3 regions of the Halalkalibacter sp. HAAS-P014 genome follow, and region 1 is predicted to be linked to each of the others. Evidence: predicted binding sites of a transcription regulator. Region 1 holds the regulator's gene; each other region holds the start of a gene.
What was found. Region 1 encodes Rex, which represses fermentation and respiration genes when NADH is low (regulators of the CRP and FNR family bind a similar motif). Its sites were predicted from a motif close to TTGTGAAATATTTCACAA; they were not measured.
Positions count from the first base shown of each region.

Region 2: AC1FXZ_RS17070 (cytochrome ubiquinol oxidase subunit I) is a predicted target of Rex. The motif match lies at 7,740-7,757, and genes of this name have one in related genera.
Region 3: nirB (nitrite reductase large subunit NirB) is a predicted target of Rex. The motif match lies at 4,627-4,644, and genes of this name have one in related genera.

Region 1 is NZ_JBWQTV010000030.1:33,163-43,585, forward strand. It holds gene groL (chaperonin GroEL) at 1-567, opposite strand, end outside; gene groES (co-chaperone GroES) at 620-904, opposite strand; gene AC1FXZ_RS20865 (CPBP family intramembrane glutamic endopeptidase) at 1,291-2,016, shown strand; gene AC1FXZ_RS20870 (YdiK family protein) at 2,013-2,231, shown strand; gene AC1FXZ_RS20875 (DoxX family protein) at 2,338-2,868, opposite strand; gene tatC (twin-arginine translocase subunit TatC) at 3,053-3,805, opposite strand; gene AC1FXZ_RS20885 (twin-arginine translocase TatA/TatE family subunit) at 3,823-4,005, opposite strand; gene AC1FXZ_RS20890 (redox-sensing transcriptional repressor Rex) at 4,143-4,778, opposite strand; gene AC1FXZ_RS20895 (ABC-F family ATP-binding cassette domain-containing protein) at 5,029-6,969, shown strand; gene AC1FXZ_RS20900 (hypothetical protein) at 6,994-9,135, opposite strand; gene tsaD (tRNA (adenosine(37)-N6)-threonylcarbamoyltransferase complex transferase subunit TsaD) at 9,592-10,423, opposite strand, start outside.
Region 2 is NZ_JBWQTV010000021.1:101,416-111,838, reverse strand. It holds gene AC1FXZ_RS17105 (Ger(x)C family spore germination protein) at 1-272, opposite strand, end outside; gene AC1FXZ_RS17100 (GerAB/ArcD/ProY family transporter) at 269-1,396, opposite strand; gene AC1FXZ_RS17095 (hypothetical protein) at 1,401-1,619, opposite strand; gene cydC (thiol reductant ABC exporter subunit CydC) at 1,785-3,497, opposite strand; gene cydD (thiol reductant ABC exporter subunit CydD) at 3,494-5,212, opposite strand; gene cydS (cytochrome bd oxidase small subunit CydS family protein) at 5,216-5,317, opposite strand; gene AC1FXZ_RS17075 (cytochrome d ubiquinol oxidase subunit II) at 5,331-6,344, opposite strand; gene AC1FXZ_RS17070 (cytochrome ubiquinol oxidase subunit I) at 6,341-7,681, opposite strand; gene AC1FXZ_RS17065 (hypothetical protein) at 7,900-8,103, shown strand; gene truA (tRNA pseudouridine(38-40) synthase TruA) at 8,100-8,837, opposite strand; gene AC1FXZ_RS17055 (LysR family transcriptional regulator) at 9,394-10,302, shown strand.
Region 3 is NZ_JBWQTV010000002.1:213,979-224,401, forward strand. It holds gene AC1FXZ_RS01805 (phospholipase D family protein) at 1-671, shown strand, start outside; gene AC1FXZ_RS01810 (beta-ketoacyl-ACP synthase III) at 816-1,760, shown strand; gene fabF (beta-ketoacyl-ACP synthase II) at 1,788-3,023, shown strand; gene AC1FXZ_RS01820 (NarK family nitrate/nitrite MFS transporter) at 3,123-4,433, opposite strand; gene nirB (nitrite reductase large subunit NirB) at 4,723-7,137, shown strand; gene nirD (nitrite reductase small subunit NirD) at 7,168-7,488, shown strand; gene pflB (formate C-acetyltransferase) at 7,729-9,960, shown strand; gene pflA (pyruvate formate-lyase-activating protein) at 10,102-10,423, shown strand, end outside.

The DNA of each region.
Region 1 (10,423 bases):
TTCAACTACTTCTAGCTCAGTAGAGAAACCTTTTGACTCTTCAATAGTGATAACGCCGTCGTTTCCAACACGGTCCATTGCTTCAGCGATGATAGAACCAACTTCGTCATCAGCAGAAGAAATAGCAGCAACTTGTGCAATTGACTCTTTTCCTTCGATTGGCTTAGAAATGTTCTTAAGCTCTTCAACTGCAGCTACAGTAGCTTTTTCAATTCCTTTACGGATTACCATCGGATTCGCACCAGATGTAACATTTTTAAGACCTTCACGGATCATAGCTTGTGCAAGAACTGTTGCAGTTGTTGTTCCGTCCCCTGCAATATCATTTGTTTTGCTAGCTACTTCAGCAACAAGCTTAGCACCCATGTTTTCGAATGCATCTTCAAGCTCGATTTCTTTTGCAATCGTTACACCATCATTAGTAATTAATGGAGAACCGAATTTTTTCTCAAGAACCACGTTACGTCCTTTTGGTCCAAGCGTTACTTTCACAGCGTTTGCAAGTGCATCAACACCACGCAGCATAGCGCGACGAGCGTCTTCACTAAACTTAATATCTTTTGCCATGATAATACCTCCTAAAAGTTATTTTATATGTAGAGACTAAGCTCTTTCGTTATTAGCCGATAATTGCAAGAATATCGCTTTCACGTAAAATTAAATATTCTTTTCCTTCGTATTTCACTTCAGTACCAGCATACTTTGAAAAGATGATAGCATCTCCTTCGCTTACTTCAAGAGCAACGCGCTCACCGTTGTCAGTCACACGACCAGTACCAACAGCTACCACTTTTCCTTCTTGAGGCTTTTCCTTCGCAGAATCTGGTAATACAATTCCGCTAGCAGTTTTTTCCTCTGACTCAACTAGTTCAATTACAACACGATCACCTAATGGCTTTAACAAGGAAAACACCCTCCTTCAAGACCTTTAATTTAATTTTATTATTAGCACTCAAGTGCGTCGAGTGCTAACACAATTATTATAATAATCATAACTGGGTTTATTTGCAAGCTTTTTGCAAAAAAAAATTGTTAAATTTCCACTCGTTTTCTTTACAAAAGTTTATAACCATCGTGTAAGAAACCCTACATAATCAATACTATAGTTACATAATGTAGTAAAAGGTCAAGCCATAAGAGAAACAAACCTTCTTTATCTTATCCAATATAAACCATCCTAATTCACAGTACTTCAATATTGCATCAAGGCTTTCCTTCAGCTTTTATGTAATACATATGGTAAAATATGAAGATGCATTTTGAGAATTTTTAACAAAGGAGTATTGCACATTGAATAAACGCTATTGGTGGATTCTAATTACATATGTACTAATGCAATTTTCCGCAGTTCCTGGTGTCTTGCTATTACGCGAACTTGGCATACCACGAGAACAAATTCCTGGAGTATGGACTTTATTTAGTTTCAGCATGGGCTTGATCATTATCTTGCTTCTGCTACGTCCCGATATGAGAGAGCGACATCTTAGAAAAGATCGCTCCACAAGAGGGGAAGCCATTCGGTGGTCCATTATAGGGGTATTTTTAGTATTTGCTGCTCAATACGCAGCTGCCTTAATTAATATGTTTGTCTTTGGAGTTGAACCGGGTTCCGAAAATACAGAGGTTATTGTGAATTATGCAAAAGCTTTTCCTGCTATGATTATTGTGGTTTCTATAATAGGCCCAATCCTTGAGGAAATAGTTTTTCGTTTAGTTATTTTCGGTGCACTGTACAAGCGCTTTAACTTCTGGATTGCCGGCTTTGTTAGTTCCTTTATTTTCGCTGCGATCCATATGGATTTTGAGAATTTACTGATCTATACAGCCTTAGGCTTTGTATTTGCCTTTTTATACGTTAAAACGAATCGTATTCTCGTTCCAATTGTGGCACATGTAGCCATTAACCTGTTTGTTTCTATTGTTAATGTATTATTAGCTGATCGCCTTGAAGATTGGATTGAACAGTTAGAGCAGCTTGAACAAACAACATCATTTATCATTGGAGGATTATTATGAAAGCATCTCCCATGTTTATGGCACTCCTCTACTTTTCCATCGGTGTGTTACTAATCTTTTTTGCCATTCAAAATGTTAGCAATGCTGGTTGGAACTTTTGGAGTTATTTAATTGTTTCATTTGCTGCAGTCGATTTCATGATTGCTTACCGCTTTTATCGCTTGCGTAAAGTAATTAAACAACTTCAGCAACAAAATAAGAAGAAGAAAGACTAGTAATACACTGAAACTATATTGATCTAAACGAAAAGGGGATGTGCCAAGAAGGTCTGAACTTGACCTTTTGACACATCCCCTACTTTCACGATCTATCCCTCAAAATTTAAGCCACTTTTTTTAATTTTGCTTCAAAACGTGGTTCTTTGCTTCTCATTTTACTACTAATAGCATTTTTCAAATATGGTAATACCCAACGATCTCCACCGTAGCGTCCTGCATTTGCACCTGCTACTAAAATGAACATCGAAATCATGATCATCCAAGGATTTGTCGAAATTGTTCCTGCAAACAAGAATGACATGTTCATCACGACACCGAAGAATGCTGCTGCTGAAGTTAGTACACCTAAAATGAGTCCTAATCCTACCAATACTTCTCCCCACGCTACAACTACACTAAATAAATCTGCATTCGGAATAGCGAAGGTTTCCAAGAATGTTACGTAGTTCGGATAAACAAGCGCTTCTCCATTCACTACTGGATTTGCTACTGATCCTTGTAAATATCCACCTGCATTAAAATCTCCTGTTACTTTGCCCCAGCCTGCTGTTAACCAAGCCCAACCTAAGTAAACACGTAAGAATAACCATAAACCAGCTATATATTTGTTTTCTCTGAAAAATTGTCCAATCATTATAGAAATCCTCCTTTTAGTATTGCTCAACTCTTCACAAATACTTGTGAATGTTTTCACAACCTTGTTATAACCATAGTATAAAACATCAAAACAGGCTTGACTACCCCACTTGGCTAGTTGTCAAACTTTGTTCACTATTTCACAAACGGTAACTAAAAAAGAGTGTTGCCATTGTTGGCAATCACTCTTTGCTCGCTTCTTCTCGTTCTCTCTCTAACCGTTTAACTTTTCGATACGTTAAGTAAGAGACCCAAATACTAAATTCATACAGCAGTAATAACGGCAGGGTCACCATTAAATGAGATAAAATCTCTGGTGGTGTTATAAAACCAGCGATTACAAGTAAGATAAAATAAGCAAATTTCCTAAATTCGGTTAATAAAGCCGGAGTTAAAATTCCTAACCGTGTAAAAAACATCATGATCACTGGCAGTTGAAACAACAATCCAAACGGAATTGTTACTTGAAATAAAAATTGAAAGTACTCATTTATACCATATTGTTCGGTAATCCCTAATCGTTCAGATAAATTCCCCATAAACTGTACGATAAATGGGAATAGCACAAAATACGCAAAAGATAGCCCCGTTAACAGCAAAATAAAAGCAAACGGAATATAGGCAAGTGTTGCTTTTCTTTCTTTCTCATGGAGTCCGGGACTAACAAAAGCCCAGAGTTGATATAAAATGATCGGAAAAGTAATAATAAGTGCACTCGCAAACGCAAATGTCATAAAGACCCGTATCGGATCTGTCATTTTAAATGCATTCATCGGTAAATCTTGAGCTGTAGGTGTGCTTTGTAAGTAAGTGATTAATGGTGTAGCTAAAAAAAAGCCGGCAATAAGAGCCACAATGAAGAAGACTAAAGTTATCATAATTCTTCGTCTAAGCTCCACTATGTGGTCCATTACCGACATGTCTCGTTGTTCCATTTATAGCCCCTTCCTACTTAGGCTTTATCGTTATCTTTTTTCTTATTTTCATCTTCATCTGCTAAGCCTTTTGTTGCATTCTTAAACTCACGTAATGTATTTCCAGCAGCTTTTCCTAACTCTGGTAACTTCTTTGGACCAAAAATTAATAAAGCAACGATCGCAATTAATGCGATACTACCTGCGCCTAAACCACCCATGGGTAGCACCTCCTTGTCCTAATTACTATTATAGAGCGTGTTAAAAAAGATAGCAATGACTCCTTATGGTTGGAAATTTGTACATGCTATCTAAGGTACTTCTAGTAGGCTAAAACTTGTCCCATTTTAATAACCTTTTATACCGGGTAATGCTTTAAAAAATACACTAATGCTTGTAATTCAACTGAAAGGTCAATATGGTGGACGCGTACCGAATCTGGTACATCAAGTCTTGCTGGAGTAAAATTTAAAATGCCTTTTATCCCTGATTCTACTAACTGATCAGCAATCTTTTGTGCTGCAGCTTGTGGTACAGTTAAAATAGCAACGGTTACCTCAGGGTCCAGGACCTGTTTTAAGTCTTTTAGATGGTGGATGGTTACTCCACCTACTTCCTCACCTATTTTAGTCTCATCCACATCAAAAGCCTTCACAATGTGTGTATTATTATTCTTTGAGAAATTATATTGTAAAAATGCAGTTCCTAAATTTCCAACACCAACTAGAATAACCTTCGTTAACTCATCATGATCAAGTGTTTTTCGAAAAAAGGAAAGCAAATAATTCACATTGTAGCCATATCCTTTTTTTCCAAGCGCACCAAAATATGAAAAATCACGTCTAATTGTTGCTGAGTCGACTTTTACGGCCTCACTTAATTCTGTTGATGATACTCTTTGTTTTCCCGAGGCAGAGAGATTCTCCAAGAACCGATAATAGAGTGGTAATCGCTTTGCTGTTGCCTGTGGAATCTTGGTTTGATCAATTTTCATCTATTGCCTCCCTCCTATTATCCTTTGTATGGCTTTAAGAATAACGTTATTGTACACTATTTCACACAGTTTGTAATCGTTTTACAAAACTGTTCATTAAGTTGTTGAGAAATCTATTCTACGATACACTAAAGGGAATAAGCAAAAGATTTATTTTTCCTATTTTTACTTGAAGCTATATATACTGAAATGTCATCTAGTCTAAATAAAGCAATACAGAATTAACTTTAGTTAGTTAGGAATGAAAATCATGATTATTTTACAATGTATAAATATTTCTAAAGCATTTGGGGTTGACCCCATCTTAACAAATATTAAGCTTGATATCCAAACAGGAGAGCGCGTGGCCTTGGTTGGTCGAAATGGTGCGGGAAAATCAACCCTCTTAAAAATCATTGCTGGTCAAATTTCTCATGACAGTGGGCAAGTTATGATGCCAAAAGGAATGAATCTAGGTTATCTAGCACAAAACACAGGTCTTGAGTCTGAATTATCGATCTGGGAAGAGATGTTAACCGTATTTGCTCCACTTCGGAAAATGGAGCAACAAATCCGAGATATGGAAATGCAGATGTCCGACCCAGATTTACTTCAAAACAATCAAAAATATGAAAAGCTTTTAAAAGAGTACGATCAACTTCAACTTTTGTTCAAAGATAAGGGTGGGTACCAATACGAAGCTGATATTCGTGGTGTGCTCTCTGGAATGAACTTCGCAGATTTTGATTACGATACAAAAATTGCAACGTTAAGTGGCGGCCAAAAAACAAGACTTGCTTTGGCAAAGCTATTGTTAACTAAACCGGACCTCCTTATTCTCGATGAGCCTACTAACCATCTTGATATCGCAACGCTTACGTGGCTTGAGCAATACCTAATCGGTTATAAAGGGGCAATTTTAATCGTTTCCCATGATCGTTACTTTCTCGATAAAATCGTTACTTCGGTTGTAGAGATTTCAAGAGCGAAGTCAACGAAATATCCAGGCAATTATAGTGCCTACCTAGATGAAAAAGCGAAACGTTATGAATTAGAATTAAAACAATATGAAAAGCAGCAAGATGAAGTAGCAAAATTAGAAGATTTTATTCAACGAAATATTGCAAGAGCATCGACAACGAAGCGAGCACAAAGCCGGAGAAAACAACTGGATCGCATGACATTACTTGATCGTCCAGCAGGGTCAGAAAAGTCAGCTTCCTTCTCTTTCATGATCGAACGACAAAGTGGTAAAGAAGTTCTCCGAGCGACTGATCTTCATGTTGCTTATGGAGAGGAGACGATTTTTAAAAACGTAACCTTCGATCTTGACCGTGAAGAAAGTGTTGCGTTAATTGGTCCAAATGGTGCAGGAAAATCAACGTTATTAAAAGCATTGATGAACGACATCCCTCTTACAGACGGGACGATTCGTTTTGGCAGCAATGTAACAGTCGGCTATTACGATCAAGAACAAGCAAATTTAAAATCGAACAAGCTTGTTCTCCATGAGCTTTGGGATGACCACTCACTTTTGCCTGAGAAAGAAATTCGCACGGTGCTTGGAAACTTTCTTTTCAGTGGCGATGATGTGTTAAAGCCAGTCTCTACTTTAAGTGGGGGTGAAAAGGCTCGACTAGCGCTCGCTAAGCTAATGATGAAAAAAGCAAATCTTCTCATTCTTGATGAGCCTACTAACCATTTAGATCTTGAAGCAAAAGAAATATTAGAAAACGCCTTAATTGACTATCCAGGAACATTGTTATTTGTATCCCATGATCGCTACTTTTTAAACAGGATTGCAACGAGAATGGCTGAGCTAGAAGATGGGCAAATCACCAATTATCTTGGTGACTATGATTATTATATTGAAAAGAAAGAAGAAATGGCTGAGCGTGAATTGTTGAACCAGCAAGAAAATGCTACATCAAGTCAATCCACTAGTACTTCAGAAGGAATACAATCAGACAAACGTTCCTATGAGCTCGATAAAGAGGCCAAGAAAGCCGAACGACAACGTCTGCGAAGAATTGAGGAAATAGAAAATAAAATCGATTCTCTCGAAACTGCACTAGCTGAAAAAGATGAAGCACTTTGCGACCCTGCTATTTATTCAGATCATGAAAAAGCTCAAACACTGCAACTAGAAATCGATGAAACACAAGCCACCATTGAAGCACTCATGGAAGAATGGGAACAGTTACAGGAATAAAACAAAAGGGGGTCAGACACCGCTTTACTTCGATAAAGCAGTGTCTGACCCCTTTTGGTAGTAATGTGCCGATACGACACAGAACATCGATGTAGCTGCTGCAACCACTCCTGAATCATTTAATAGCAATAAAGCAAATGATGCAACTACTCCTGTTTGCAAAAATAGTTGCTTATCTAAGCCTTCGAGTTGAAGCCTTTTGCGCCACAAGATAATTGCTCCGAGTAAATAACTCGTTACAAAAAGTTGCGTCCAGTTCGAATGTCGAAAGATCTTAACATTCATTGCTAGCTTTCGCTGTATCGTATCAAAAATATAGCGAATGTCGCCACTTAATAACCGTTCAAACGCCATGCCGATATGAGTTGGTTCTCCAGCTAATTGGAGTACATATAAAAAGATAAACAACACACCGATTGCCCCTATAAAAAGTAGAAGTAGAACTTTCCAAGACCATTTCTCAAAAATAAGACGATACAAGAAGAACGAAAAGGCAAGCCCTGCCGACAACGTCGCCCCGGCATTCGTGCCTAATGTATTTTTCCCCAATACGACAACCACAAGCAAAAACATCAAAAATACACAAACCACCGAAATCCATTTCCGTTGATTCTCTATTAACGGACTCAATACCATAATAGCTGAGATCAAGTATACTCCAGCAAATTCATTCCCAATCCCGTAATATCTAGCCCCAATAATTGGGTCATACCCTAAATAAGAACGTTGCATTAACTGGGATCCCAATAGAACATCCACCGTTATCAGAAAGAAGGTGGATACTCCAATCCAAAAAATTGGCTTCTTGCTTCCCTTTTCTATAAGATATCCACATAATAAGGAACTTGCAATCAGTAAGAGTACAAACCCACTTACTCCAATTGATTTCACAACCCCAGATAGCGCTAGAAACCAAACTGGTGACCAGAGAGCTGACAGCAATATCAGTCTTGTGATGTATCGCCATGTTTGCCTCTTGTTCGAACCAAAAAACCCATAAATAGCAGCTCCAATTAGCGCAACAACAAGGCATGTAATATAGATTGAAAGAACGCTTGCTCGACTTTTGTAAATTAAAACGACCTCATCAACCGCATGGAAAAAAGAGAGTTTATCCACAACGCCAATATCTTCTTGTATGATTACATTGCCGGGAAATCTATCAGCCTGCAAATTAAAGGCTGACAAAAAGGTCGGAACTAGATCAAGGCTGCTCATAATATATTTTTGTCTTGTTGTACTTGATGTGAGGAATCCTCCTGGTTTCTCTCCCCAATAAAAGACAGGAGCTAATTGTTGTTTTTGATCGTATGCTTGTTTGTGCATCATAGGAGAAACAAGCCAGAGCTCTTTCACCTCAACACGAGCTCTTTCAATGAAAGAACTTAACTGTTGTAATTGGTGAGCTTTTTCATTTTCAAAATGAGAATCCTCCATATAATGCATTTGATCATAGAGCCGGTAGAAATCTCCCCATTCTATTACGAGAAATCGTCTTCCACTTTCCCCACCTGTTGATAGTTTGTTAATAAGAAATTCAGAATCCATCTCAAGGCCCTTAGGAGAGGCAGCGCTGCTTTTCACTGCTCGATTTATTTGTCCATTGACATAGCCATTTTGATCTACTGCTAGCAAAGAGCCATAACGAATCCTTTCTTCTAATAGATCACTATGACCATACACTTCTCGTCCAATTCCTGCCTCTTTTAACATTTCTCCAAAATCACCGATATTCCCACGATGAGTCCCTTGCTCATTTTTATTGTTCAATCTGTGAAAATCAGGGTGTACCAAACCACTCACTTGTTCTTTTCCAGTTAACTGTTGCAACCATTCACTTGCTTGAAATCCGTTTATTTGCTCATCAGACTCATAACTATTCCACCCTTGTACACCAACTGCCTTTACCCCGGCTCCCATTGTGACCATATTATTAAGGTATGAATAAGGTCCATCCGGCCGTATATTCATTGCTCCAATTGCAGCATCCTGCCACAGGGTAGTCTCTCCCGTTTTGTGGATAAGCCAATCTGCTTCAGTCATAGACAGTCCAGGTACTAATATTACAAGTATTTCAGTACCATCCCTATCTGTTTCAGCATAGCTATCAACCGGAGATATCAAAATTAAACCAATTACACATACAAAAAGAATGCTTCTCGACATCGCCCTCAAACCTTTTTGGCTAATATTCTGAAATATCCACACTATCCACATAGTTATCAACAATAAAAGTCCCTATTTACTAGTACTCTATGTATTTGTACACATTATCCACTAAGTTATCCACATATAAGTTAATAACATTTTTTTTCGCGTTAGACCTAGGCATTTTATATTTACCCACAATGTTAACAATGTTGTGGATAACAGTTGTTAACAACTAATTTTTACGAATTACGACAAAAATCAATAATAAAATATAGCGATTCTTCCTTATTCGAATACAAAACTCTACAAAATCATTCAAAACTTTAGGTCTAAAACGTACAGTTAGTTAATATACTTAATGACTTATTCACAACACGAAAAGTGACATTAAAAGTACTTCCTTATCCAATTTCGACAAAAAACCACTTATTGATAGCATTTGCTCCAATAAGTGGTTTTAAACATAATTCATCACTGTTGTTCCAAATCTAATCCTGGGTTTCCATTTAAATCATATGACGAAAACTTTTTGTTTTTCAATTTTACACTAGCAGCTGCCCCAATCATCGCCGCATTGTCTGTACATAGTGACAATGGTGGTATTAAAACCTCAACAGATGAGGTGGAGAATTCATCCTCTAATGCTTTTCGCAACCCTTTATTTGCTGCCACTCCTCCAGCTAGAAGCAATTGTGAGACCTCATATTGCCCAACTGCACGTTTTGTCTTCCCGACTAACACTTCAATCACACTTGCTTGAAAACTCGCTGCAACATCTTCCATTTTCACTTCTTCACCACGTTGCTTAAGATTATGCAATTTATTTATAACCGAAGATTTCAATCCACTAAAACTAAAATCAAATGAATCTGCTTCCAACCAGGAACGAGGAAAATCAATCGTTTCGTTTCCTTCTAACGCTAATCGGTCAATATGTGGACCACCTGGATAAGGCAAGCCAAGTGTTCTCGCTACTTTATCATAGGCTTCACCAACTGCATCATCCCTCGTCTCACCTATGATCTGAAAATCACCATCTTCCTTCATATACACGAGTTCTGTGTGACCTCCAGAAACAACTAAAGTTACTAAAGGGAAGGAGATCGGCTGAACAAGTCGATTAGCATAAATATGGCCTGCGATATGATGAACACCAATCAATGGAATATCATGCGCAAAAGCAATCGCTTTTGCTGCGTTAACACCGATTAATAATGCACCAACCAAACCAGGTCCCTCAGTTACAGCAACTGCACTTAAGTCAACAAATGACACACCTGCTTCTTCCATTGCCTGCTCAATG
Region 2 (10,423 bases), on a different contig from region 1:
ATATTATAAAAAGGACCTTCTCCAACATCGCCACCTCCTACTTCTCCTCCTTCTTCAATTTGTCCAGGAATAACAACCTGATTTGTCATTTTGTACATCCCCTTAGGAAGTGATCGGCCGGTTTCCTGTCTATATTTTTGGATTATTTCCTCATCATCGATCGGATCAAAAGCAACTCCTGTAACAAAGCTTAATTCTTCAATTTCTGTAAGGTCCCAGCATCCCGTTAAAAAAAGAAAACTAACAAGAAGTGTGATGAATCGTATAATCATTTTGCTAACCCCTTATCTTGTTGTTGATTCCTATCCTTGGATCGAATCCACACAGTTAAAAAGCCAATAAGCAATCCAACGATGATTAACGCTCCTCCTGCATAACTAACCATATCTCCTAAAATAAATACTTCATCAATGGAGTTAGGAATAAACGCAATTATATAGGTCAAAAACGTAACACAAGCAGGAACCCACACTCCTTTTTTCACATTGAATATATCTTTTTTTACTGTTTGAACAGCAATAATTTGAATAATCGACATTGTATTAAAAATAGCCATTATCCAAATGACAATCATCAATGGCTCAAACCTTTCAATTAACCCTTCAACAATTTCTACTTCCGTTGCCAAAGCAATCGTTGGATAGACGATGGTTTTCACAGCGTCAACCGACATAACGGTGTAAGAAACAACAACAATGAGGAAATATAATATCGTCACAAAGAGAACCCCTACGTTGAGAGGCAACGCACGTAAATGTGTTGCCTTCATATTAGCTAGCCAAAAAAACAATATTTCTATACCTAGAAAAGAAAATAAAGTCGGTTCAAAGGCCGACAGCAAAGGCGTCACTCCATAAGGCAAAATAGGGCGCAGTTCACTTATATCGATATTTCCAATATTAAAGAGGATTAAGATTAAATAGATAATAATAATAAATGGCGCAAACATTAAATTTAAATGAACAATTCCTTGTACACCTTTTGTAACCGCATAGGTGGTAGTAAGTAAGATGATTGCTAGCGTTATTTCCGGTGGGGTTCGATCGAGCAAGAACATTCGGACGATAATCGCAAGTGTACGCGCTTCATATGCTAAAAATGGGATGAAGTACATAACAAATAAAATTGCCAATCCTTTAGCTATCCACTTTCCAAATCCTTTTTCAGCAATGAATTCAAGGAGGCTTTGACCGGGAAATTGCTTTTGTAGCTGAACAATCATATAAACCAACCCCATCACAATCAGCGCACTAAGCCAAACAGAAATCCAACCGTCTCCTGTCTCCATTGTTTCAGCTAGTGTACGAGGCAGGGTTAACACTCCAATAGCAAGTAAAATCGATATTAAGGTAACTGCCATTTCTACAGGAGAAATCTGGTAATTATCTCGACTCATTTCTTCACCCCTGTTTCGGTTGGGCCTTTTGATTATTACGATTTTTCAATAGCTCTTTTCTTTGACTTTGATTTTCTTTTTTCATCCAAGGTAACTGCAAGAGCTCAGTCAACTTACTATTTATATACTGAGCAGTTATAATTAGCAGTGCCGTTCCAACACCCGACCAAAACACTCCTCTTTGAGGCAGAAACCCGAATACTCTATCAACTAGCTCTTCCATTGCATCACCCAATATTTAGAGTTATTTCCTTTTTATCATTCGCATAAAAAGGAATAATATGTTTCCTCATTAAATAAAAAATAGCAAGGGTTGACTCTGCTAAGTCACCCCTTGCTATTCTAATTTCAATTCCTATACACTGAATGCTTTTTCACTGATAACAAGCTACTGAAGCATGCTGCGCTCTACTTCTTTCATTTGATAAAAGTACCCTTTAGCCTCCATTAATTCAGTGAAGGTGCCTGCTTCAATGACTCTTCCTTGATCCATAACAATAATCTGGTCCATTTTCTCTAGCCCTGCAAGACGATGACTAACGATAATAACCGTATCCTCTTTCGCCTCTTGAAACAATAATTCATAAAGGCGTTGTTCTGTCCAATTGTCTAAAGAAGAAGTTGGTTCATCTAAAAGCCACATACACCCTCCACTCGCAATTGCTCGCGCCATAGCAAGCCTTTGCTTTTCACCACCTGATAAATTTTGCCCTTTTTCTATCACACGATCCGATAATCTAAAATGAGGTAATTGCACATCTAGTAATAACTGTTGTAATTGTTCATCACTACATGTACTTTCAGATAACAATAGATTTTCCTTTACTGTACCATAGAAAAAATGACCTTCTTGAAGAATCACATTTGTTTGATCCCAAAGTGTGTCTTGTTTAAACTGATCAACCGCAATTCCATTTAATAAAATCTCTCCCTTATCAGGATTGTATAAAGTAAGAAGCAATTTTAACAATGTCGATTTTCCAGATCCACTCGGTCCAACAATCGCCGTTTTTGATCGTGGTGGAATTGTTATAGATACATCCTTTACAGTTGTACGAAATTCATCAGGGAATGTAAAACTTACACCTTTAAATTCAATAGATGGAATTCCATCGAGAGATTCACTCTTTTCCTCGTTTAAAGATGTTGTTTGTTCTTCTACAACCGAAGACAGTCGTTTAGAAGCACGTTCTGCCTCCTCATAGTAAATCGGAAAGAGAGCCATCGGTACAGAATGCTCAAAAATAACGAAACTAATCATTACTAGCATTGCCAAATAGATCCCATTCAAGCTTCCATTTGCTACTAAATACGCGCCTACTGCTAACACCGACCATGCTAGTAATAGGCCGATAGCCGTGTTGACCGATTGATTCTTAACTAGTTGAATCCCTTCATGCTTTTGTTCATTAATATATTGATCAGAGGCTCCAACAAGTTGTCGCTCCTTTTTTGTAAGTTCCTGATGAACCTTCAAATCTCGAAATCCACGAAACCACTCTGTCATTTCAATTGAGAGGTGCGCTCGTTTTTCAATGATTCTACTGCTTATGTCTCTCTGCTGTCTAGCAAACAAGACTGGAACTACAAACCCTGTTAGAACTAACCCAATCGTCAAACAAACAACAATAGGTAGAGAGAAAAATGACACAAAAGCTTTCGTACTTAAAAATACCAATACCATTATAATAGGTGGATAAATAACACGAAGATACATATTTTGAAGGCTTTCAACATCGCCAACAATACGCGCTAGTAGATCGCCACTCCGATACTTCTGAAATAAACTCGAACCTACACGTTCCAATTTTTCATAGAAACTAACCCGTAAGTCACTTAGCATTGTAAATGTTGCTCGATGAGAAAAGTACCTTTCTCCATAACGGCTGCTTGCCCGAATAAAACTTCCGAGCTTAACAACTGCAACCATTGCAATTAATACATACAATGGAGGCTCAAGGGCTGCATGTGAGATTAAATAACCATTAGCTGCAAATAATCCAACAGCAGCAATGCCAGCAAGATACCCTAACACGATTGATAAGATGATATCCTTTTTTTCCCGCATCATCATTTGAACAATTTGAAAAAGTTCTTTCATCTTTGTTCCTCCTCTCCATGAGCAGAGAACAGTTCTTTATAAGTGGATATAGAAGCCACCAACTCATCATGTGTTCCTTGAGCCATTAAAGCTCCTTCTGAGAGAAAAAGAATTTGACTCGCATTCTTAATCGTTTGTAAGCGATGGGCTACCGTGATTACGATTGAGTCTTTTGCCAATTCGCGAATGGAATCTTGTAAAAGCTGTTCTGTTACGATGTCTAACCCAGCTGTTGGTTCATCAAATAATACAACTGACGGCTTCCTCAAGAAAGCACGGGCGAGTGCAATTCGTTGTTTCTCTCCTCCTGAAAGGCCCTTTCCCCCTTCACCGATTTGAGTCTGATAGCCCTCAGGCAGCGAATTGATTAAATCAAATATTCCTGCTTTTTTCGCAGCGATCTCAATTTCATTCTTAGTTGCAACTACGCCAAGAGAAATATTTTCTTCAATTGAACCAGCAAATAAATATGGATGTTGTGAAATGTAGCTAATATGACGAAACCATTCCTTCTCTTGGTAATCGGTTAATGCTCGCCCATTAATCGAGATGTCACCATAAGAAGGTGGAAGTAAGCCTGCTATCATATTTAAAAGTGTCGTTTTTCCTGTCCCACTTTTACCGACGATTGCAACTAGACCTGTTGAAGGAAGTTCAGCTTGTATATTTCTTAACTTAAATCCTTCAGGCTCATACTGATATCCGAGCTTCCTCAATTCAATTGTAATTGGTGCCTCAATTGAACAAGTGCCCCATTCCATCACTTTTTCTTGTTTTTTTAGTTCGTCCTCTATTTGGTTCACAGCTCCTGTGCTGCTTCTTCCTGCATGAAACGCACTGCCAAGATCTTTCAAAAAGTTAAAAAATTCCGGAACTAATAACAGGATGAAAAAAGCTGTAAAGAAACTAATTTCATTAAAAACAACGAGACGCAAACCAAGTTCCAATGCCACAAGTCCAATGCTTAACATTGAAATCAACTCAAGCATTAAAGAAGAAGTAAAGGCTACTTTTAAAATCCCCATCGTACCGTCTCGAAAATTCAGACTGCTCTCACGAATCCCTTCTTTATATTGCTTTGTACGACCGTATAACCTCAAACTTTCAAGTCCTTGTAATGTATCAAGAAATTTTCCAGAAAAAGCTTTCAAACGATCAAGCTTTTCTTCAGATTTACGTTGAGTCATTCCCCCGATAATGGCCATAAATAAGGGGATAAATGGCGCAGTTACTAAAATAATTAGACCTGAATAAAGATGTTGGTTAAATACTACAATCAAAATCATCAGAGGAACAATTGTAGTAATCATACGTTGAGGAACATATTTACTATAGAAACTATCTACCTCATCAACAACCTCTAACATTACACTTACTTTTTGCCCCGTCTGATTCTTATATGAAGAAAGTAACGAGTGATCAGAATAAGCTTCAAGCAACCTTTTACGATAGTGCTTTTTCACATCAGCTGCCATTTTCACACCTATTTTCCCTGTCAAATAAGAGAGAAAAGCCCTAATAAATAGGACTCCTAACAGAATGAATAGAAATGACAGGACTTGATCAAACGTTTGTTTAGTTAAAAAGAGACCATCAACAATTGAAACAATCAAATATGCTTGTAAGATCACAACAATCCCAAACAAAAACGCTAAAATTGACAGTGTATAATAACGTCCCCTCTGTGCAAGTGCCAGTTTTTGAAGTGATTTCATCGGTTAATCCTCATACTTTGTACTTTTCGTTGCTACCAAAAAGGAAATAACCATCGCTAACACTGCAACAAGGGGTGGCGCGTAAAACAATAGAAAATCATGCATAGTGACTTCCTCCTTATTTCCCTTTTTGAATGTAAGGCTTATTCATAATAAACAACTTAAAAACTAGATAGAGAGACGGGATAAGAAGCATCAGGCCTAGTATAAACACAACAATTAATGCATAGGCCATCGTCTGATTCGTAAATCCATCATAAATCGTGATATACGGATACAATATATACGGATAACGCGATACCCCGTATGCATAGAAGGCCAAAGCAAACTGTAGTACGACCAATATAAATGACCAGCCATACCTCTTTCTTTTTAATAACCATAAGCTAACAAGGAAACAAATAAACGATAGAGCAAACAGCCACCAAAGTGAAATAAGGCCTTCATAATGGCTTGGATTATGCCACCTCATTTCGATGATGATCCCTAGTGCTGTTAAAATTGTTGGAAAGCTCCAAATCCATGTATACTTCTCAAACAGTTTTAATGCCTTTTCATCCTGTGCAACCGAAGAATAGTAAGCTAAAAAACTAGCTGAAATAAACAATACACTGACTAAACTCAGAGCAACAATTGACCATGCAAATGGGCTCGTCAACAAAGCTCCGTAATCCAGTTCAATACGCCCTGATGAAGTTTCACGAATAAATCCTCCTTGTGACACAATCAGAGCCGTAGACAAGGATGCCGGGATAAGGACACCTGTCACCCCATACATGAGCGTATAGCCTACATGTCCTTTTGTTCCATATGTCCCAAATGCATAATAACTACCCCGAAGTGCTAATAAAATAATTGAAATACTGATTGGAATCAATAAAACTGTACCAAAATAGTAGGCTGTACTTGGAAAGAAGCCAATCATTCCAACAAAAAAGAAAACAAGAAACACATTTGTAATCTCCCAAACGGGGGACAAATAACGCTGTATAACCGTATTTACAATATGGTGCTTCCTTGTAACAATAGTTGATGCATTAAAAAATCCTGCCCCGAAATCGATCGATGCTACGATGACATAGCCGAATAGGAACAACCACAACACCGATATTCCTAAGACTTCAACTGTCATTTCGCAACACTCCTTCTACCATCAGTGAGCTTCTCTAGTTCACGCTCAACTGGGTTCTTTTTAAACATGCGCGTCAAAACAACTGCTGTCCCAACCATTAAGATGAGATATAGGATAGCAAAAGCAATAAACATCAACCAAACATACGGTGAATCCGTTGCTCCCTCAGCCGTCGTCATGAATCCTCGCATAATCCAAGGTTGACGTCCAACTTCAGTGAACCACCAGCCTGCCTGAATGGCAATCATCGCCAACGGTCCCGATGTCACTAGCAAGAAACGAAACCATTTCCGTTTTATAAGAGACCAATTACGCCACAACGCAATCCAATAGAATAAAGAAAGAATCGTCAGCCAAATCCCCAGCGTCACCATGATGTCAAAAAAGTAATGAACAATATATGGTGGGTGATACTCTTCTGGGATATCGTTTAATCCAATTACTTCTCCGAACGGATTACTGTGGACTAGCAGACTTAATGCGTAAGGAATTTTAATAGCATACTTCACTTCATTTGTTTCTGTTAATACACCGTAAAGAACAAGTGGCGCCTCACCTTCTGTCTCAAAATGCCACTCAGCTGCAGCTAATTTTTCTGGCTGGTATTCAGCTAGAAACTTACCAGATAGATCGCCAACAACTGCTGTTGCAATAGAAAAAATCAACGCAATCTTCATGGTTAAAGCCAATGCTTTACGATGATACTCATGACGGTTGCCCTTTAGTAAATGATAAGCTGCAATCGATGCAAGTACGAACGCCGTTGTCATATACGCAGAGGTTAATACATGAGCTACCTTTGTCGGCATCGCCGGATTAAACATTGCAAGTAAAGGTTGAATATTCGTTAGTTGACCATCGACTAACGTAAAGCCTTGTGGTGTATTCATAAATGCATTTACGGATGTTATAAACAATGCTGACATCGCTGAACCTATTACTACCGGGGTAAGCAAATAAAAATGATGCCTCGGATTTTTAAAGCGATCCCATGTATACAAATAAATCCCAAGAAAAATAGCTTCAAAGAAAAACGCGAACGTCTCCATAAATAGAGGCAGGGCAACAAGCTGACCAGCAAATTCCATAAACCTAGGCCATAATAAGGCTAATTGCAAAGCAATTGCCGTACCGGTTACAACACCTACGGCCACACAAATGACATACCCACGTGCCCATCGCTTAGCAAGCAATATATAATGCTCATCCTGCCTTTTTAGACCAAGCCAATGAGCAATTGTTATCATAATCGGAACCCCAACACCTAATGTCGCAAAAATAGCATGCACAGATAGTGTTAGCATCGTTAAATATCGACTAAATTCTACAGAGTCCATCTGACTCCTCCTCTCCATTGCCTCTTTTGAAGATATTGATATTGTATCGGCAAAATGTATGTGAATTGCATCACAAACTGTACGATTTCGTTACAGAACAGTGATCATTTGATGACAAATGGAAAGAGTTCTTAGTAAGTTGAAGATTATAGAAATAGTTGTTACAATCCTGAAAACAATTCTTTTTTATATGTAATTTGATGTCGGAGGAAATAAGAATGCAGTATATTTACGACGTTCGTGTGAAACTGCCAAATGGTGGAGAAAAAATGTTAGCTGAGTATAAAGGAGCACAATACTTATCGTTAACACAGAATGATTATAAAAAGATCAAAAATAAAAGGAGGGCTCCAGCCTTCAATAAGTTGGAGTCCTCCTTTATTTTCGATCTAGGGTTCTTTACTACTTTCCTTAATGACTAAAAATCTATTGTTTCTAAGTACAGTCCACTTGCCTCTGCCATAAATGCGGCTTGTTTTCGCTCTCTTGACTTTATAATTTCAGGGATCGCTTCCGGACTTACCTCATTTAACCCCACTTGTATCAATGTACCAATGATTTTCCTAACCATATTGTGTAGAAAACCATTCCCACACACTCTAATATCAATAAAACCTTCACGTTCTTCTATTTCCATTGAATGGACCGTACGAACCATAGACTTCTTCTTAGATTTAGCATTTGTAAAAGTAGTAAAATCATGTTCTCCTAGAAAGTGCTTGGATGCATTACGGATTTTTTCAACATCAAGCTTTTTATCAACATGCATACTGTACTTTCTCATAAATGGATTTGGTTGTTGCTCATTCCAAATCCTGTACAAATACGTTTTATCTTGAGCATTATACCTTGCATGAAACCGTTCGTGGACTGCTGTAACATCAACAATACTTATATCTTGAGGCAAATAACGATTTAAGTACGTTTTCATTTCTCTTTCTGTTATGTTTTCTTTTATTCTTACATTTGCTATTTGATTCAGTGCATGTACACCTGCATCGGTTCTACTTGAACCGATAATTTCAATCTTTCTTCCTAGCATTTCAGAAAGAACACTCTCAATTTTTTCTTGAATCGTATTTTCACCTTTACCTAACCTTTGCCAACCTCTATAACGACCACCATCATATTGAATGACTAATTTGTAATTATTCATTGTCTTCTCCTTATCGCAACTTAACATTCCCGAAACAGAATACAAAATACAAGAGCTCTCATACACCAAATCACCATATGAGAGAGCAATTAACCTTACTACTCATTATAACCGATTTTTAAAAAATCTATAGTAAGTCAAACGGAGGAGACAAATCAGGTAGTACCAGTTTCAGTTAAGTCATTCAAATGATATAATAAAGACGATAATAAGCCTTTTCTTTACAGACAATACACTTACAGCGATTGCCTTCTTCTAATTTTTGTACGTGTGGAGAATGAACGATTTTTAAACCCTTTGTAACGTGTGATTTACAAACAAAAATCATACCTTACACCCCTTTAGCGTAATAGTCCAATCTAAGCAATGATTACAAAATACTTTTGGCCACTAGCTGAAATTTTGCAATTGCTGAAGCTAAGCCCACTTTTACAAATTACCCTTACCCCTTACTTACATAATAATGAAAACGTATTGATTTCCTCAATCGCAATAATCTATAGTATTTATAGATACAATCTATAAATAGGTAAATATACTATTATGAGGTGAAAGTATGGAGATTCATCAATTAGAATATGTTCTCGCCGTGGAAAAATTTAAGCACTTTTCATTAGCAGCTGAAGAAATTAATATTTCACAACCTACCTTATCGCACCAAATAAAAAAATTAGAAACGGAACTCGGCTTGCAATTGTTTATACGAACCACACGTTCTGTAACTTTGACACCTGCTGGAGAAGACTTTGTAAAATATGCAAAACGGATTGTTGATGAAATCCAAATGCTCAAACATACAATGGCCGAGCACCAAACGACTAAAGCCGGCAAGATAAAAATAGGAGCAGTCCCTAATATTACCTATTTAGGCATAACTTCTTTAATCGGTTCATTCAAAAAAAATTACCCGGCGATAACTATTAAACTATATGAGAACAACTCTGAAGAACTACTGAAAATGATTCGAGAAAATGAAATTGACGTAGCTTTTATCAATTCATCAGATATTTCCCCAATGTCAGTCGACTTTTATCCATTGCTCCAAGATGAATTTGTTTTAGTTGTTAATAAAAATCATCCATTCACCAACAGAAAAAAAGTTAATTTGTCTCAACTAGCAGGTGAACAATTTATTTCTTACAAAATGGGAACGTTATTAAAAAAAGAATTTGTCCAACTATGTAAAGAGGCAGGCTTTGAAGCTGATATCATATTTGAAAGCGGTCACATAGAGACTTTAAAAAATTTCGTTGAAGAAGGAGTAGGCATTTTACTAACTTCTAGTCATGCAGGCACATCCTTGTTAACTTCAAAAACAGCAATGGTTAAATTAACACCTTCTATAAAAAGATACAATGGTATGGCACTTTCAAAAAAAGGCACCTCATTATCGGCAAAGGTATTCCGTGACTTTATTCTTACGCATAAGGACACAGTCACACTTACTAATTTTGACCTTGATTGAATCCCCCTTATAAGTGAGAAACGAAGGCCTCAGCTTAGCCTCTGTTTATTGGAAAATTTGTAGAATTATGTTGAATTTACCAATACCGTGATTTAAACTATTGTTATATTCACAAATAGTG
Region 3 (10,423 bases), on a different contig from region 1:
AATCAGAGCAGGTAGTGGCGAACTTTTCTGGGGGACAGCAGTTACCAAACTATTCAATCGAACATGAGGAAAATGGTGACATTCACATTCAATTATTAACGGAAGGACAAATAAGAGAACACTTATTAAATGAAATTAACCAAACTAGTACTAATGATTCAATATATGTCGGAATGTTCAATCTTGCTGATAGTGGAGTTGTCAAAGAATTAATAGCTGCATCTGAGCGTGGTGTGAAAGTGAACATGATATTAGATCCAAATGAAACTGTGATTGGGAACGAAAATATCGGCATACCGAATCGGCCGGTTGCGTATGATTTAGTCGAATATGGGAACGACCATTTACAAGTAAAATGGTACAATACAAATGAAGAACAATACCATTCTAAAATAATTTTTATCGAAAGAGATGAAATAAGTACTGTTATTGGTGGATCTGCTAATTTCACAAGAAGAAATTTAGATGATTTTAATCTTGATACTTCATTAAAAGTAAAAGCAGTAAATAAGGCGACTATCATTAATGATGTGTCAGCATATTTTTCAAAGTTATGGAACAACGAAGACGCAACCTATACGGTTCATGTGAATGAATATTTGGAAGATTTCTCAGAATACAAAAAATATCTTTTTAGGCTGCAAAAAAAGACAGGATTAACAACGTTTTAGTTGAATAAATTAAGAGCGAACTACTACTCGAAATTAGGGAGTTGTTCGCTCTTAATTTATTTTTCTTCATTTTCGTAGTGTTTTCATGTACTATAGTTTTTATAGGAGATATTATGACCTAGTCATAAAAGTTAGGGTGATAAAATGAAACGAGTCGGGATCGTTGGGATTGGTACTTATGTTCCAGAAAATATAGTGACTAATAAGGAACTAGAAAGAAAAGTTGAAACGAGTGACGAATGGATTCAAACAAGAACAGGTATTTGTGAACGAAGAATTGCTAGTGATGATATGGATACATCTCATATGGCAATTCATGCAGCGAGACAGGCTCTAGCTGATGCTTTCCTAGAACCGAACGACATTGATTTAATCCTAGTTGCGACAGCGACTCCAGATTATCCTTTTCCTTCGGTTGCTTGTATGGTACAAGACGCATTAGACATTCATCAAGTACCGGCGATGGATATAAGTGCTGCGTGTTCAGGTTTTATTTATGCTTTAGTGACTGGAAAACAATTTATTGAGAGTGGCACATACAAAAATGTTTTAGTAATAGGAAGTGAAAAATTCTCTAAAATAGTTGATTGGTCCGATCGAGATACATGTGTATTATTCGGGGATGGAGCTGGCGCAGTAGTTATAAGTCAGGTTCCAGAGGGGAAAGGAATACTCTCTTTTGAATTAGGAGCAGAGGGTGCCGGAGCCAATCACCTATATGTAGATAAAGAAACAAACTTCGTAGAGATGAAAGGTAGAGAGGTTTTTAAATTTGCTGTAAGACAAATGCCAGACTCAAGCTTAAGAGTGGTTGAAAAAGCTGGTTTGAGTAAGGAAGATGTTGATTTCCTTGTACCACACCAAGCAAATATGAGGATAATACATGCAGCTAGAGAACGCCTTGGTCTTGAAAAAGAGAAAGTCTCAACAACCGTAAGCATGCATGGAAATACTTCAGCAGCATCAATTCCTCTAGCACTACATGAGGAAATAAAAAATGGGAACATTCTTGATGGAGATGTTGTTGTCATGGTCGGCTTTGGTGCAGGATTAACCTGGGGATCTATTTGTTTAAGATGGGGTAAATAATAAACACTATTTTTAGGAGGGGCATTTATGAAAAAGCGTGTTGTGATAACTGGTATTGGAGCTATTACTCCGTTAGGAAATGATGCTAGTACTACATGGTCAAACATTAAAAAAGGAGTCTCTGGTATTGATTCAATAACTAGAATAGATTCAGAGAAATTTAATGTGAAAGTTGCTGGAGAAGTAAAAGATTTTGTGCCATCTGATTATATGGATGGAAAAGAAGCACGTAGAATGGCACGTTTCACTCAGTTTGCAATCGGTGCAAGTAAGATGGCAGTGAAGGATGCAGGACTTCAAATTGGTGAAAATATAAACTCAGAGCGAGTTGGGGTATGGATTGGATCGGGTATTGGTGGTTTAGACGCATTTGAAGAACAACACAAGCGTTTTCTAGACAAAGGACCAAAACGCGTGAGTCCGTTTATCATTCCAATGCTCATCCCTGATATGGCCTCTGGGAGAGTATCTATTGAAACAGGAGCAAAAGGAATTAATAATTGCTCGGTGACTGCTTGTGCTTCAGGGGCGAATTCAATTGGCGATGCATTCCGTGTTATCCAAAATGGCGAGGCTGACGCTATGATCACTGGTGGAACAGAAGCTGCTATTACCGAAATGACCATTGCTGGATTTTCTAATATGACTGCTCTTTCTACGAATCCAGATCCCAAAACTGCAAGTCGTCCTTTTGATAAGAACCGGGATGGATTTGTAATAGCTGAAGGTGCGGGAGTTATTATTTTAGAAGAGTTAGATCATGCGTTAGCACGTGGAGCAAGTATTTATGGAGAGATCATCGGTTACGGAGCAACGGGAGATGCACATCACATTACGACACCCGCACCGAATGGTGAAGGAGCCCAAAGAGCGATGAAATTAGCGTTAGCCGATAGCCAACTCTCGCCGGATGACGTCGATTATATTAATGCTCATGGGACGAGTACTTATTATAATGATTTATATGAAACAACAGCAATTAAAGAGATTTTTGGTACCCACGCGAATCAACTGTCTATCAGTTCAACAAAATCAATGACGGGGCACTTACTCGGTGCTGCAGGAGCAATTGAAGCTATTTTTTCATTATTAGCTATGAAGGACGGGATTGTTCCACCGACAATTAATTATGTAACAGCTGATGAGGAACTTGATTTAGATTATGTTCCAAATATTGCAAAAGAAAAAGATGTAAATGTTGTTTTATCTAACTCTCTTGGATTTGGTGGACATAATGTAACATTGGCATTCAGAAAGTTTTAATTATCAATAAATAAGTCTTTATTTCTTAAACTGTGAAATAAAAAGAAGCAGGGGGCATAAGGTTTGAACCTTTGAAATGCCCCCTAAAAAGGAAATAATCTAGGCAGCGTCCTTTGTCACATCATCGCAACGAACTTCTGCATTTTTCCTTTGATAATAGTACCAGTTGAGCAGACTAGAGATTACATAAAATCCGATAAAGAAGTACAACGCAGTAACTGGTGTTCCAGTAGTAGAAACCGACCAACCAAATAATTGAGGAATAAAGAACGATCCATAAGCTGCAAATGCAGCTGTAAAGCCTAGGACAGGTGCTGCTTCTTTTGCTGGAAAGATAATAGGAATCATTTGGAAAGTAGAACCTGAACCGGCTCCAGCTGCCATAAATAAGATTAAAAAGGATAGTAAGAACCCAACAAACTGTTGCTGGCCACTAAAATAAATTACAGAAAGTGCTCCAAGAGACATGATCGCTAAAAGGTAAGCTGTAACTCTAGCACCACCGAACTTATCGGAAATCCATCCTCCAATAGGGCGAAAAGCTGCAGCCAAAAAGGCACCGATGAAAGCTAATCCTACATACTCAGGGAATTGAGAACTTAGTAATAAAGGGAAAGCGGCACCATATCCAATGAATGAACCAAATGTTGCCACATACAAAATTGTCATGATCCAAGTGTGCTTGCGCTTGACAATAACAAATTGATCTTTTACTGATTGTTTTGCTGTTGGAAGGTTATCCATTCCAAAATAAGCGGCAATTGTCATTATAATAATTGGAATAACCCATATAAAAGCAGCGTTTTGTAGCCATATTTCTTGTCCATTTGCTAAAAACTGGCCTTCTCCACCTATAAAAGCAAATGTACTTACAACAATAATTAAAGGAGTAACAAATTGAACGACAGATACCCCCATATTACCCAAACCACCGTTAATTCCCAGTGCAGTTCCTTTTTCTTTTTTCGGATAAAAGAAGCTTATGTTCGATGAAGAAGATGAAAAACTACCTCCACCAAGGCCACATAGTGCAGCTAGTAGAAGCATAACCCAATAAGGTGTTTCGGGATTCTGTACTGCAAAACCAATCCCCAAAGTAGGAATTAATAAAATTGCAGTAGAGAAAACAGTCCAGTTTCTCCCACCGAATTTGCCGACTGCAAAAGTATACACAAAACGTAATGTTGCTCCTACAAGTCCTGGGATGGCGGCTAGAGTAAATAGTTGTTCATTCGTGAATGTAAAACCTATGTCGTTTAACCTAACAGCAACGACTGACCAAATTTGCCATACAACAAAGGCTAACATTAAAGATGGTACTGAGATCCATAGATTCCTTTTTGCATGTCGTTTTCCTTCTGTTTCCCAGAATTCTGTGTTTTCTGGATTCCAATCTTTTATTCTTCCCATGATGTTTCCTCCAATAATTTACTTATATAAGATTCAATTTAATATATGAACATCATACAAGTATATATAGCTGGTGAAAGTGATGTTCGTCACAAAGTGAAAGGGTGTAATAGAAAACTAGTTATTAAAAAAGTAAATAAACTATAAAAGTGTGTTTTATAAGAGGCATGTAAAAAGTAAATTAGATTAGATATTGTGATTCATTTCACATTCAAACGATTTTTAGTTATGTAGTATGTGTATTAGAAAACATAACTTGTGAAATGGTGAGCATAATGGAGGGATACATATGGATAAGATGAAATTAGTAATGATAGGGAATGGGATGGCAGGAGTTCGTACAATTGAAGAGATTTTGAAACTTACCCCAAACCTATTTAGTATAACGATTATTGGTAATGAACCACACCCCAACTATAATCGAATCCAGCTTTCAAATGTTCTTCAAGGACATACAACGTTTGAAGAGACCATTATAAATGATAAGCATTGGTATGAATCTAATCATATTAAACTATTTACTGGTGAAACAGTAATCAAAATTGATGTGAATAATCAACGTGTTCATACCGATAAAGAGCAAGAAATAGAATATGACAAATTAATTATAGCAACTGGCTCACTGCCGTATGTGCTTCCGGTACCTGGAGTAGAGAAAGACGGTGTGATTGGTTTTCGAGATATTAAAGACTGTGAAACGATGATGGAAGTTTCGAAACAATCTAAAAAGGCAGTTGTTATCGGAGGAGGGCTTCTGGGATTAGAAGCTGCCAAAGGCTTATTACATCTTGGGATGAGCGTTGATGTTGTTCATTTAGTAGACCATTTGATGGAGCGCCAACTCGATGAAGTTGCATCTACTATGCTGAAAGAGGAATTAGAGAAACAGGGCATGAATTTTCTGATGGGAAAAGAAACTGTTGAAATCATTGGGTCTGACCGTGTGGAAGGAATCCGATTTAAAGATGGAGCGAACATTGATACAGAATTAGTGGTAATGACTGCAGGTATTGTACCCAATGTTAAGTTGGCAGAAAAAAGTGGAATCTATGTAAATCGGGGAATTGTTGTAAATGATTATATGGAAACAAATATCCAAAATATCTATGCCATAGGTGAATGCGTTGAACATAGAGAAATGGTTTATGGTCTTGTAGCCCCCCTTTATGAACAAGGAAAAGTTCTAACAAAAACTCTCTGTAACCAAAAAGCCAAAGGTTATGAAGGTTCGGTTACTGGGACACAATTGAAAGTTTCGGGAATTGATCTTTTTTCAGCCGGTGAAATTTATGATGATCCTACTTCAAAATCAATCGTTATTCATAATGAATATGAAGGAATCTATAAGAAAGTACTCATAAGGGACAATCGCATAGTCGGTATTGTTTTATACGGTGATACGAAAGACAGTAATCGTTTATTTAAGATGTTAACTAAAAAGGAAGATGTCTCGAATTTTACATCAATCTCATTTTTTCAAGCAGAGAGCATTTCTGAAGCAAATGATGTCTCAAATATGTCAAATGAAGAGATTGTATGTGGTTGTAATGGCATCGATAAGGAGACAATTGTTAACGCTATTCAAGAAGAGAACTTGACAACCGTTGAACAAGTTGGTGGGTGTACCAATGCAGGGCGTTCTTGTGGCCGTTGTAAACCGATAATTAAAGATATTATTGTCCATACACTAGGAGATGAATTCGAGCAAAGAGTTGAGAAACAGACAATTTGTGGCTGTACAACACGAAGTCGTGATGAAGTAGTTGAAGAAATTAAGTTAAAAGGGTTAACAACGATTCGGGAAGTCATGAATGTTTTAGAATGGACGAACGATGAAGGCTGTTCAAAATGCAGACCAGCACTTAATTACTTTTTAGGAATGATTTATCCTGAATATGTAGATGAAAGGGATTCACGCTTAGTAAATGAAAAAATGCATGCAAACATACAAAAAGATGGAACGTATTCAGTCATTCCAAGAATGTATGGAGGTGTCACTACAGCAAAAGATCTACGGAGACTCGCAGATGTAGCAGACAAATACAATGTCGAACTGCTGAAAATTACTGGTGGACAACGAATTGGATTGTACGGGCTTGAAAAGGAGCAATTGCCTGAAGTGTGGGAAGATCTGGGAATGCCGTCTGGATATGCATACGGAAAAACGTTACGTACAGTTAAGACATGTGTCGGAGCAAAATTCTGTCGTTTTGGTACGCAAGATTCTATGAGTTTAGGAATTGAATTGGAAAAGAGGTTTGAGCGGTTAGACACACCACACAAAGTGAAGATGGGTGTATCAGCTTGTCCTAGAAATTGCGCAGAAGCAGGAATAAAAGACGTGGGAATTGTGGGTCTTGACGGTGGATGGGAAATCTATGTAGCTGGAAACGGAGGAACAGACTTACGGGCTGGTGATCTTCTATGTAAAGTAAAAACAGAGGATGAAGTATTCGAGATCACAGGAGCCTATTTGCAATACTATCGTGAAACAGCACTTTACTTAGAGCGTACATCAACTTGGCTAGAACGGCTAGGGTTAAAGCATGTTCAAGAAGTATTGGCTGATGGTAAGGTGAGAAGTGAATTGAATAAACGTTTGGAGAAAACACTAACTCGTTATAAAGAACCTTGGAAACAAGCAATTGAAGACGAACAAATACGTGATGTTTATTACACGAAACGAGAGTTATTGAATGTATAGGTGAATGTAAAATGAGAGGGGTAGGTAGTAATGATTAATAACGGAACTCGAATAAAACTAAGTAACTATAATGAAATACCAAGTAAGGTTGGTCAAGTATTTGTTGTCGGGCAAAAAGAAATTGTTATTTTTCGGCTTTCAAATGGAGAGGTAAAAGCTATTGAAAATAGGAGTCCTCATCCTAAAGGAGGAAAGTTATCAGACGGTCTTGTTAGTGGTGAGTATGTCTTTTGTCCGATTCACGATTGGAGGATCTCTCTAGAGGACGGAAAAGTTCAGGCACCTGATACGGGCAACGTTCAAACGTATTGTATTGAGATGCAAAATGATGACGTTTTTCTAGTTGTATAGAAATATACAGTCCGTTCAAAAAATTGTCACGTAATTATGAGGTGTGGTGTGATTTTTATCACATTGTTTAAGGAGATAAAATAGTAATCTTATAAATGTAAGCAACAGGTTATGACTCCCGCCGAGTTGAGAGCGAATGAATCAGATTCTTTTTCTTAAAAAGATTGCGCCTCGCTTTGTGAATGAGTTCACATTTATAATAGTTATAATAGTCGTATTTGAATTTGATGACTGAGGGTGATGTTAATGAGTTACTGGAGAACATTCAAACAAGGAAAATGGGAAAATGAAGTAGATGTTAGAGATTTCATACAACGTAATTACGTTTTATATGAAGGAAATGAAGAATTTTTAGCAAAAGCAACTGACCATTCTTTAAAATTGTGGGATCAAATTATGGATCTTAGCAAAAAAGAACGTGAGAATGGCGGAGTTGTTGATATGGATACATCAATTGTTTCTACAATTGTATCTCATGGTCCAGGCTATTTGAACAAAGATTTAGAGCAAGTCGTTGGGCTTCAAACTGATGAACCTTTCAAAAGATCTCTTCAACCTTTCGGTGGCATTCGAATGGCAAAAGATTCGTGTGCATCATATGGTTACACGTTGTCTCCTGAAGTAGAAGAGACTTTTACTAAATATCGTAAAACCCATAACCAAGGAGTATTTGATGCATACACTCCTGAAATGAAATTGGCTCGGAAAGCAGGAATTGTGACAGGCCTTCCAGATGCTTACGGACGTGGTCGTATTATAGGGGACTATCGTCGCGTAGCATTATACGGTCTTGACTTCTTAATTAAACAAAAACAAGAAGAATTAGCAACAACTGGATCGACTATGTCAGAAGATGTAATTCGTGACCGTGAAGAAATGACAGAACAAATCAGAGCGCTTCAAGAATTGAAACAAATGGCAGCTTCTTACGGGTTTGATATTTCTGAACCAGCAAAAAATGCAAAAGAAGCATTCCAATGGTTATATTTCGGTTATTTAGCAGCAATTAAAGAGCAAAATGGTGCAGCAATGAGTCTAGGCCGTGTATCTACATTCTTAGATATTTACATTGAGCGTGATTTACAAGAAGGTACGCTAACAGAGGTTGAAGCACAAGAATTGGTTGATCATTTTGTAATGAAGCTCCGTCTTGTGAAATTTGCGAGAACTCCTGATTATAACGAATTATTTAGTGGAGACCCTACATGGGTAACAGAGTCTATTGGTGGTGTTGGAGTTGACGGTCGACCTTTAGTGACTAAGAACTCATTCCGTTTCTTACACACATTAGACAATTTAGGACCAGCTCCTGAGCCGAATTTAACGGTGTTATGGTCAAACCAATTGACTCATAACTTTAAAGAATACTGTTCGAAAATGTCCATTAAGACCAGCTCAATCCAATATGAAAATGATGATTTGATGAGAGCTAGCTATGGTGATGACTACGGGATTGCTTGCTGTGTTAGTGCAATGAAAATTGGAAAGCAAATGCAATTCTTTGGAGCGCGTGCTAACCTTGCAAAAGCACTTTTATATGCAATCAATGGTGGTGTCGATGAGAAATTAAAAATGCAAGTTGGACCAGCTTTCGCACCTATTACTGATGAGTATTTAGATTACGATAAGGTTACTGCGAACTTTGATAAAACTATGGATTGGTTAGCAGAACTTTATATGAACACACTAAACATTATTCACTATATGCATGATAAATACAGTTATGAGCGAATTGAGATGGCATTACATGATAAAGAGGTAATCCGTACGATGGCATGTGGAATTGCAGGGTTATCGGTAACTGCTGATAGTTTGAGTGCTATTAAACATGCTAAAGTAAAAGTAATACGTGACGAACAAGGTGTTGCCGTCGATTATGAAATCGAGGGTGATTATCCTAAATATGGTAATAATGATGATAGAGTTGATGATATTGCGGTTTCACTTGTGAAAACATTTATGAACAAACTGAAACAACACAAAACGTATCGCAATGCCATTCCAACTATGTCCGTATTAACGATTACAAGTAATGTAGTATACGGTAAAAAGACAGGGAATACACCAGACGGTAGAAAAGCAGGAGAACCGTTCGCACCAGGGGCTAACCCATTACATGGTCGTGACCAAAAAGGAGCTCTTGCCTCACTAACTTCCGTTGCGAAAATTCCATATGAGTACTCACTTGATGGTATTTCAAACACGTTTAGCATTGTACCAAAAGCATTAGGTAAAGAAGATCAGGATCAAACATCAAATCTAGTAGGGATTCTTGACGGATATTCAAAACAAGGGGGCCATCACTTAAACATTAATGTATTCAATCGTGATACGTTGATTGACGCGATGGAACATCCAGAAGAGTACCCACAATTAACGATTCGTGTATCGGGTTACGCTGTTAACTTCATTAAATTAACACGTGATCAACAAATCGATGTTATTAATCGTACATTCCACGAATCACTGTAGGTGTTTTTATCAAAAAGGGTGCCTTTCCCCTTTTTGATTCCTTGATGGGAATGCCCCCTAAATGAAACAAAAACTGATAGTAAACTTATGGGGGCAATTCTTCTAAGTCACCTTGGTTATCACAGAAAATGAGGGATAGTTATGATTGGAAAAGTTCATTCAATAGAAACATGTGGAACAGTAGATGGACCAGGATTACGATATATCGTCTTTATGCAAGGTTGTTTGTTACGCTGTCAATATTGTCATAATCCAGACACGTGGAAAATTGGTGAAGGCAAAGATACATCAGTTGATGAAATTGTTACGGATGTAAAATCTTACTTGCCCTATTTTGAAAGTAGTGGTGGTGGAATTACCGTTTCCGGTGGAGAGCCGTTGCTTCACCTCGACTTTTTAATAGAACTTTTTACAAAGTGTAAGGAATTAGGTATTCATACAACAATTGACTCTTCAGGTGGTT